Regions from separate parts of the Agrobacterium sp. 22-214-1 genome, predicted to be linked through region 1. Evidence: predicted binding sites of a transcription regulator. Region 1 holds the regulator's gene; each other region holds the start of a gene.

What was found. Region 1 encodes LexA, which represses DNA repair genes until DNA is damaged. Its sites were predicted from a motif close to TGTTCNNNNTGTGTTCNG; they were not measured.
Region 2: the regulator LexA is predicted to act here: its motif matches at 1,039-1,056, upstream of ACQZ5G_RS13340 (ATP-dependent helicase).
Region 3: the regulator LexA is predicted to act here: its motif matches at 1,375-1,392, upstream of ACQZ5G_RS06280 (energy-coupling factor ABC transporter ATP-binding protein).
Region 4: the regulator LexA is predicted to act here: its motif matches at 1,220-1,237, upstream of recA (recombinase RecA).

What each region holds. Positions count from the first base shown of each region.
Region 1 covers NZ_JBNWCK010000001.1:596,715-598,915, reverse strand. Annotated here, with positions in the region: gene ACQZ5G_RS03060 (ComEC/Rec2 family competence protein) at 1-127, shown strand, start outside; gene ACQZ5G_RS03055 (glutathione S-transferase family protein) at 148-825, opposite strand; gene lexA (transcriptional repressor LexA) at 1,099-1,821, opposite strand; gene ACQZ5G_RS03045 (TRAP transporter large permease subunit) at 2,070-2,201, opposite strand, start outside.
Region 2 covers NZ_JBNWCK010000003.1:68,044-70,244, forward strand. Annotated here, with positions in the region: gene ACQZ5G_RS13330 (efflux RND transporter periplasmic adaptor subunit) at 1-346, opposite strand, end outside; gene ACQZ5G_RS13335 (carboxymuconolactone decarboxylase family protein) at 586-996, shown strand; gene ACQZ5G_RS13340 (ATP-dependent helicase) at 1,098-2,201, shown strand, end outside.
Region 3 covers NZ_JBNWCK010000001.1:1,233,190-1,235,390, forward strand. Annotated here, with positions in the region: gene ACQZ5G_RS06275 (winged helix-turn-helix domain-containing protein) at 145-1,338, opposite strand; gene ACQZ5G_RS06280 (energy-coupling factor ABC transporter ATP-binding protein) at 1,452-2,132, shown strand; gene ACQZ5G_RS06285 (energy-coupling factor transporter transmembrane component T family protein) at 2,129-2,201, shown strand, end outside.
Region 4 covers NZ_JBNWCK010000001.1:81,742-83,942, reverse strand. Annotated here, with positions in the region: gene recA (recombinase RecA) at 76-1,161, opposite strand; gene ACQZ5G_RS00445 (carbohydrate kinase family protein) at 1,408-2,201, shown strand, end outside.

The DNA.
Region 1 (2,201 bases):
ACTGCGCGCCGCAATCGCCGGCATGGACAGGCCCTGGAGCGAACATCGCTATTACGACTGGAAAAGCGGCCGTTTCGATCACGACGTGCCTGATGCCGTCATGCGGTTGCTGGCGGCATCACAATAAAGTGCCGCCAGCATGGGTCGTCAGGCCTTGATGCGCAGATCCGCCGTCAATTCGCCGATCCCGCTAATTTCCTCTTCATGCGCCGCGTCGCGCCAGACTTCCTTCAGCCCGGCCTCGTACCATTCGCGCATGGCGGGAAGGGTGAGCAGCCGGTCGCAATAGGCTCTCGCCGCGGGCGAAAGTTCCGCGCCATAAGTCTGGAAACGAAATGCCACCGGGCAGAAGAAGGCATCGACCGCCGTGAATTTCTGGCCGGCAAGAAAAGGCCCGCCGAATTTCGCGAGTCCTTCGCTCCACAGCGTATCGATGCGCTTTATATCGGCCGCAAGCCCGGTATCGCCACCCTTCGGTTTTACGCGAATGCCGACCGACATCGGGTAGAGATTGCGCAGCGAGGAAAAGCCCGCATGCATTTCGCTCGCCGCGGAACGTGACCAGGCCCGTGCCTGCTTGTCGCTCGCCCAGACGCCCTGGTGTCTTTCCGCCAGATATTCGGCGATCGACAGCGTTTCCCAAATTGTCACGCCCTCATCGACAAGGCAGGGCACCTTGCCGGTCGGCGAGAAGGTGGAGAAGGAAACGCCTTCGCCGAAGGGAACGAGTTTTTCATCGAAGGCGATGCCGAGCGTGCGCATCAACACCCACGGCCGCAGCGACCATGAGGAATAGTTCTTGTTGGCGATATAAAGATCATACATGACGTGTTTCCCCGATATGACGCGCATTTCTATACCGGCGGATGGCCCTTGGAATATTGCAAATAATCCATGGCTCCCATAAGCCGCGTTGATGAATGGCAAGGTGAGGGCAGGGAGAAGGAGGCATATCTACCTCACCGCCCGGAGATGAGGGCGAAACACACCCTCTCTTTACTTCCGCAGAGCCGCTCTGTTCCAGAGAACAAGCCAAGATGCCTCAAAGGGAGCGCCATCGTCTCGATGACGCCCTTAGCGAAAAAAGCGGGCTGCCAATTAATGGTAGCGGCGGATCAGCCCAACCAGCTTGCCCTGGATTTTCACCCGATCCGGCCCGAAAATACGGGTCTCATAGGCGGGGTTGGCGGCTTCCAGTGCGATGGAGGCTCCCTTGCGGCGGAAACGCTTCAGGGTCGCTTCTTCATCATCCACCAGTGCTACGACGATATCGCCAGGATTGGCCGTGTTGCCGTTGCGGATTATGACGGTATCGCCATCAAAAATGCCGGCTTCGATCATCGAGTCGCCCTTGACCTCAAGAGCGTAATGTTCGCCCGAGCCGAGCATGTCGACCGGCACGGCCACATCATGGGTGTTGTTCTGGATGGCGGAAATCGGCACACCGGCGGCGATACGGCCCATGACCGGCACGGTGACTGCACCGCCGAGATCATTGGCCGGCGCCTTGGGGGCAGGGGCCGGCTCCGGCGTCTTTGGCTTGCCGAGGCTGCCTTCGATGACGCTCGGCGAGAAGCCGCGCTGCGGCCTTGCACCCGGCGCATAGGCCTCAGGTAATTTGATCACTTCCAGCGCGCGCGCCCTGTTAGGTAGCCGGCGAATGAAGCCGCGCTCCTCGAGTGCGGTGATCAGCCGGTGGATGCCGGATTTGGAGGCAAGATCGAGTGCGTCCTTCATTTCATCGAAGGAGGGCGGCACGCCGGACTCTTTCATTCTTTCATGAATGAAGAGAAGCAATTCCTGCTGTTTGCGCGTGAGCATGAGGAAAACACCCTTGAGAATCGTCGTTGAAGTCGCGAAACAAATACAGAACGAACACTATATGTTCCATATGTGTTCCGCAATCCCCTAAAATTTCGTGAAGGGTGCATCGCAGATCGTGATTTGATCGTCGAAACCATGAACAAAGCAGATTTAACGACGTAGGCGGCACGTCTTGAATACTAAAACCACCGACCGGATAGACCCGGCCGGTGGTTTCTGGCTGCCGATTTGCTACGGGCCGAACGTCAGTAGATCGTGAGCGCAGGAATGAAGCTGACTGCGATGAGAAGCAGCATCGCCATGGTGAAGAACGGCCACAATTCCCTCGTCGTCGCGCCGAGCGGCGCTCTGGCTATGGAGGACGAGATGAAGAGCGT
Region 2 (2,201 bases), on a different contig from region 1:
TGCGAATTTCGGAAAGCGTGCCGGAAGCCTGCGGCATGACGACAACCGACTGGATCGCCTCGCCATTACCGATGGCGTTCAGCCGGTCATTAACCGTGCCTTTCTTCACCGGGGCCGTCACCACCAGTGTGGCGTTGCCGTTGCGGCGCGCACCGCCGGCATTCTGGCCTGTGGACGCACCGGCTGCCGGGCCGCCGGATGCGGCGACTTCAATCGCCCCGGCAGGCGTTTTGCCAAGCCCTATCGCGGCGAGCACATTGCGGGCTTCGGGCGAATAGAAGCCCCAGAGACAGAGCCCGGCTCCCACCACGGCAACACTGACACCCACCTGTTTCCAGACCCGCATATATTTCTCCGGTTGATCCGCGCAGCACGACATGTTCCCAAAAACGACACGTTCCGGGACAGATGCAGTATTCCTGCTTGGCCAAGGCAAGGCAACGCACAAATCCGTTCCTTACGTAATTGTAATTTGGGCGCAAATGCCGCCCAGCGCAGTAAATCCGCAATCCATCTGTGCATTCCTGTCGCAAATATCCGCCATTGGGCTAATCTGCCCCCGAGACGTCATAACCGGAGGAAGCGATGAGCACCGTGACGAAGACCGAAAACCCGGAAACCGATCCGCGCGTCAAGGCGGTGTTCGATGATATCCGCGCCACCCGCAAATCGGATTTCATCAACAATATGTGGCTCTACCTCGCCTTCGATGCCGATCTGCTTGAAAAGACATGGAGTGAGGTGAAGGCGGTGATGGCGACACCTTCCGCGCTCGATCCCGTGGTGAAGGAAATGCTCTATATCGCCGTTTCCGTCACCAATGGCTGCTCCTATTGCGCCCATTCCCACACGGCAGCCGCCAAAGCCAAAGGCATGACCACCGAACAACATGCCGATTTGCTGCGCGTCATCGCGCTTGCCGCCAAGACCAACCAGCTTGCGGTGGCGCTGCAAGTGCCCGTTGACGCCGCTTTCGACGCCGACAGGCAGACATGAAAAGAAAAAATGCCTTTGAATGGGCGTTTTGACGGTTGATACCGGAATAAAAGCAGAACACGGTTCTGGCCTTTATATCCCGAATCACTACATTGGGCCGCATGAGCAACAGTTTTGACGATATGCCGTTCTTCGATGAGGAACCCGCCGCACCGCGCAGGGCAACGAACAATGCCGGTGCGGAAAGCGGCGGCGGGCTTGGCATTGCCGCCCGCGCCATGGCGGCGCGCGATCAGACGCGTGCTGCGCCCGATTATCTTTCCGGCCTCAACCCGGAACAGCGCGATGCCGTGGAAACGCTTGACGGACCCGTTCTCGTCCTTGCCGGCGCCGGCACCGGCAAGACCCGCGTTCTGACGACCCGCATCGCCCATATTCTGGCCACCGGCCGCGCCTATCCAAGCCAGATTCTTGCCGTGACCTTTACCAACAAGGCTGCCCGCGAGATGAAGGAACGTATCGGCGTTCTCGTCGGCGGCGCTGTCGAGGGCATGCCCTGGCTCGGCACCTTCCACTCCATCGGCGTCAAGCTTTTGCGCCGCCATGCGGAACTCGTCGGCCTGAAATCGGACTTCACCATTCTCGATACCGATGATGTCGTGCGACTGATCAAGCAGCTCATTCAGGCCGAAGGTCTGGACGACAAACGCTGGCCGGCAAAGCAGTTCGCCGGCATGATCGACGGCTGGAAAAACAAGGGCCTGACGCCGCCGGATATTCCGGAGGGCGACAGCCGCGCCTTCGCCAACGGCAAGGGCCGCGAACTTTACACCGCCTATCAGAACCGCCTGAAAACGCTGAACGCCTGCGATTTCGGCGACCTTCTGATGCATCCGATCAGCATCTTCCGCCGCCACACAGATATTCTGAAGGAGTATCACCAGAAGTTCCGTTACATTCTGGTGGACGAATATCAGGACACCAATACGGCGCAATATATGTGGCTGAGGCTGCTTGCCCAGCGCGCCAAGGGTGAACCGCAGAATGTCTGTTGCGTCGGCGACGACGACCAGTCGATCTATGGCTGGCGCGGCGCGGAAGTGGACAATATCCTCCGCTTCGACAAGGATTTCCCGGGCGCCAAGGTCATCAAGCTCGAACGAAACTACCGCTCCACCGAGCATATTCTCGGCGCGGCCGGCCATCTGATCGCCCATAATGAGGGCCGTCTCGGCAAGACGCTGTTCACCGAACGCAGCAGCCCG
Region 3 (2,201 bases), 640 kb from region 1:
GCGCTTCGGTTTGGTGCGCTCTCCGCCCGCTCTACGTCATCCTCGGCCTTGTGCCGAGGATCTGCGAACGCATTCAACGCGTTGTCCGTTGCAGATGCACGGGACAGGCCCGAGCATGACGAAAGACCGTGGCCGAGGAAGCAATTATACCTCCCGCCACCCATCCAGATAGTTCACACTCTCCACCCCGGTAAACTTCGCCAGCCTCACCAGTTCCGCGTCGAGCTTCTCCAGCCGACCGGCCGAAGCACGCACGCCCGGCTCCAGCCACAGGCGGCGCACATCCAGCGTGCCGCGCTTGCGATCCGCCTTCATGTCGATGCGGCCGATCAGCCTGTCACCCTCCAGAAGCGGGAAGACGTAATAGCCATATTGCCGTTTCGGCTCGGGCACGAAGACCTCGATGCGGTAATAGAAGCCGAACAGCCGCTCCGTGCGGTTTCGGTCGCGCAGCAGCGGGTCGAAGGGGCTGAGGACACGGACGCGGGCGGAGGGTTCCGGTACATCCGTCAGGTCGGCGGTGAAATCGGCAAAGGCAAAAGACGGGCGGGCATTGTCCCCATCGCTGGAGAGAAGCGAGACCTCGCAGAGTTCATCGCGATGGCTTTTGACCCAGTCCCTCGCCTCCTGCGGGGTGACGAGATCGAAAAAGGCAGCGATTTCGCCATGGGTGGCGAAACCCAGACGCTTCAGCGCCTCGCGGCAGGCCCAGTCGACAAATTCAGCGTGCTCCACCTCGGTTTCGTGATGCTCGCCGGGAATCACCCGTTCGGCGAGATCATAGACCTTCTGGAAATTGACGCGGCCGGCAATCGCGAGCTTGCCGGTGTGCCAGAGATATTCAAGTGCGGTCTTGGAGGGATGCCAGTTCCACCAGCCGCCGGACTGGTGCCCCTCCTCCTTCAGCTCCCGCGCCAGAACCGGACCGGTGGCGGCAATCCGCTCCAGCGTTTCGCCGAAAGCCGCATCGAAACCCTCGCCGTGCCATTTGCGCCACCGCTCCTGAATAATCGGCTCGCGGCGGCGGAAACGATGTTTCCAATAGGGATAAAACTCCGTCGGCAGGATGGAGGCGTCATGCGTCCAGTGCTCGAAAAGCGCCCGGTCCTTTTCCAAAAGCGTGGTCAGGTGGCCGCGCCTGTAGGTCTGATTGCGGGAGAAGATAATCTGGTGGTGGGCGCGCTCCACCGTGCCGATGCTGTCCACCTGCACGAAACCGATATCGGTGATGAGCTGCAGCAGGTCGCTCTTGGAAAGAGCCTTGCCGGGCGGAGAGGAAAGCCCCTGCCGCGCCAGAAAAATCCGCCTTGCCGCTTCATTCGAAACCTTGATCGCCATGGCACAGAAGGTAGAACGGCTTTTTCAGGATTGCAATGTTCTTTTTTTGTTCCTTGTTTCACTTCTGTTGATGACGGGGTATAGAACCGGAAAACGAGCGCGAGGATGTAAGCTTGGAAATCCGTTTTAACGCCGCCGGCTTCGCTTTCGAGGGCCGGCAGGCCCTGCAGCCGCTGTCTGTGACATTGACGGAACGGCGTATCGGCGTGATCGGCCTCAATGGTTCCGGCAAGACCACCTTTGCCCGGCTGATCAACGGGCTGAACAAACCGAGCGAAGGCAAGGTTTCGGTAAACGGTCTCGACACCGTAAACGAGGCCAAGGCGGTCTTGCAGGCGGTCGGCTTCATCTTCCAGAATCCGCAGAACCAGATCATCCTGCCGATCGTGCGCGACGATGTCGCCTTCGGTCTCAAGCGGCTCGGCCTCGGCAGGGCGGAAACAGACGCCAGGGTCAAAGCCGTCCTTGCCCGGCTCGGCATCGCTCACCTGGAAGAGCGACGTGCGCACGAAATCTCGGGCGGCGAATTGCAGCTGGCGGCGCTGGCGGCGCTTCTGGTCACCGAACCGCAAATCCTCATTCTCGATGAGCCGACCAACCAGCTCGATCTCAAAAACCGAGCCACCGTGGAAAAGACCATGGCGGCGCTGTCGCAGGCGCTGATCGTCATCACCCACGATCTGCCGCTGGTTGCGGGTTTCGACCGGGTGCTGGTTTTCCATGAAGGCGCGCTGGTGGCCGACGCCGCCCCCGAAGAAGCGGTGGCGCGCTATCTGGAGGTGGCATCGCGATGAAATCGCTGCATGTCGAAGGCACCGGCTGGCTCTACCGCGTCTCGCCGCGCCTCAAACTCCTGGCGCTCA
Region 4 (2,201 bases), 510 kb from region 1:
GCACGGCCTTTTTGTTATGCCAATTCATATCCAGCGCAGCAGCCGGGCGGAAAACACCCCGCGGCATAACCCAAATCAGCCGTCGTCACCGTCGCTGTCACCGGCTTCCGGGCCGCCATTCTGCAGGAAACGGTCTGCGATCAAGCCGGCATTCTGGCGCAGCGCCAGTTCGATCTCATTGGCCGTTTCCGGATTGTCGCGGAGGAATATCTTGGCGTTTTCACGCCCCTGCCCCAGACGCTGGCTGTTATAGGAGAACCATGCACCGGACTTCTCGACAATGCCAGCCTTCACGCCAAGATCGACAAGCTCACCGGTCTTGGAAACGCCTTCGCCATACATGATGTCGAATTCCACCTGCTTGAAGGGCGGCGCCATCTTGTTCTTGACGACCTTCACACGCGTCTGGTTGCCGACAACCTCTTCGCGCTCCTTGACGGAGCCGATGCGGCGAATGTCGAGACGAACGGACGCATAGAACTTCAGAGCGTTACCGCCCGTCGTCGTTTCCGGCGAACCGAACATGACGCCGATCTTCATGCGGATCTGGTTGATGAAGATCACCATGCACTTCGACTTGGAGATCGAAGCCGTCAGCTTGCGCAGCGCCTGGCTCATCAAACGCGCTTGAAGACCCGGCAGGCTGTCGCCCATTTCGCCTTCGATTTCGGCCCGCGGCGTCAGCGCCGCAACGGAGTCGACGACCAGCACGTCAACCGCGCCGGAACGCACCAGCGTATCGGTGATTTCCAGCGCCTGTTCGCCCGTGTCGGGCTGCGAGATCAAAAGGCCCTGCAAATCCACACCGAGCTTGCGGGCATAGACCGGATCGAGCGCATGTTCGGCGTCCACGAAGGCGCAGATGCCGCCCTTCTTCTGCGCTTCGGCAATGGTCTGCAATGCCAGCGTCGTTTTACCGGAGCTTTCCGGGCCATAAATTTCAATGATGCGCCCCTTCGGCAGACCGCCGATGCCGAGCGCGATATCCAGGCTGAGCGAACCCGTCGAAACGGTCTCCACTTCAACCACGTTTTCATTGGAACCGAGCTTCATGATCGATCCCTTGCCGAACGACCGTTCGATCTGGGAGAGCGCCGCTTCCAGTGCCTTGCTTTTATCCACCGATTTATCCTCTACGAGACGCAAAGAATTTTGTGCCATCCGAACCACCTTTAGGTTATTGAAGCCGCACAGGCAATGAAGCAGTATGGAAACGGTATGTACTCTATTTGTTCTCATTTCGCAAGGCTAAGCCAGCATATTGAAAACAAATAGCGATAAGTCGTTTGTTCTGCTTTCGTTTTTCCGTGCCCGGCCCATGGCCGCAAACCGGATGCGAGGTCAGGAAGACGTCAGTTTAGGCCGAATCGTCCGGTCTTTCCATCCGCCAAAGAGGGAAACGCAAGCGTGAAGAAAATACTCGTTCTGGGCGGCGCGCATATCGACAGGCGCGGCATGATCGAGACTGAGACGGCGCCCGGCGCGAGCAACCCGGGTTCCTGGATGGAAGAGGCCGGTGGCGGCGGTTTCAACGCCGCGCGCAATCTTTCCCGCCTCGGTTTTCAGGTCCGCATCATCGCCCCGCGCGGCGGCGACGCGACCGGTGAGGCGGTGGCGGAGGCCGCACGGCAGGCGGGCGTGGAAGACACGCCCTTCACCTTCCTGGACCGCCGCACGCCAAGCTACACCGCCATTCTGGAGCGTGACGGCAACCTCGTCATCGCGCTGGCCGATATGGACCTTTATAAGCTCTTCACCCCGCGCCGCCTCAAGATACGCGCCGTGCGCGAGGCGATCACGGCGAGCGACATCCTGCTCTGCGACGCCAATCTGCCGGAAGACACGCTGACGGCGCTCGGCCTCGTCGCCCGCGCCTGCGAGAAACCGCTGGCGGCCATCGCCATATCCCCCGCCAAGGCGGTGAAGCTGAAAGCGGCGCTCGGCGATATCGACATCCTTTTCATGAACGAGGCGGAAGCCCGCGCGCTGACCGGCGAAACGACGGCCAATGTCCGCGACTGGCCCGACATCCTGCGCAAGGCCGGGCTTGCCGGCGGTGTCGTTACCCGCGGCGCAAGCGAGGTGGTGGCCTTCAGCAGGACGGAGACGGCGATCCTCCATCCGCCCCTCATCCGCGAGGTGAAGGACGTGACCGGTGCGGGCGACGCCATGGCGTCGGGTTATCTTGCCGCCATCGCCGA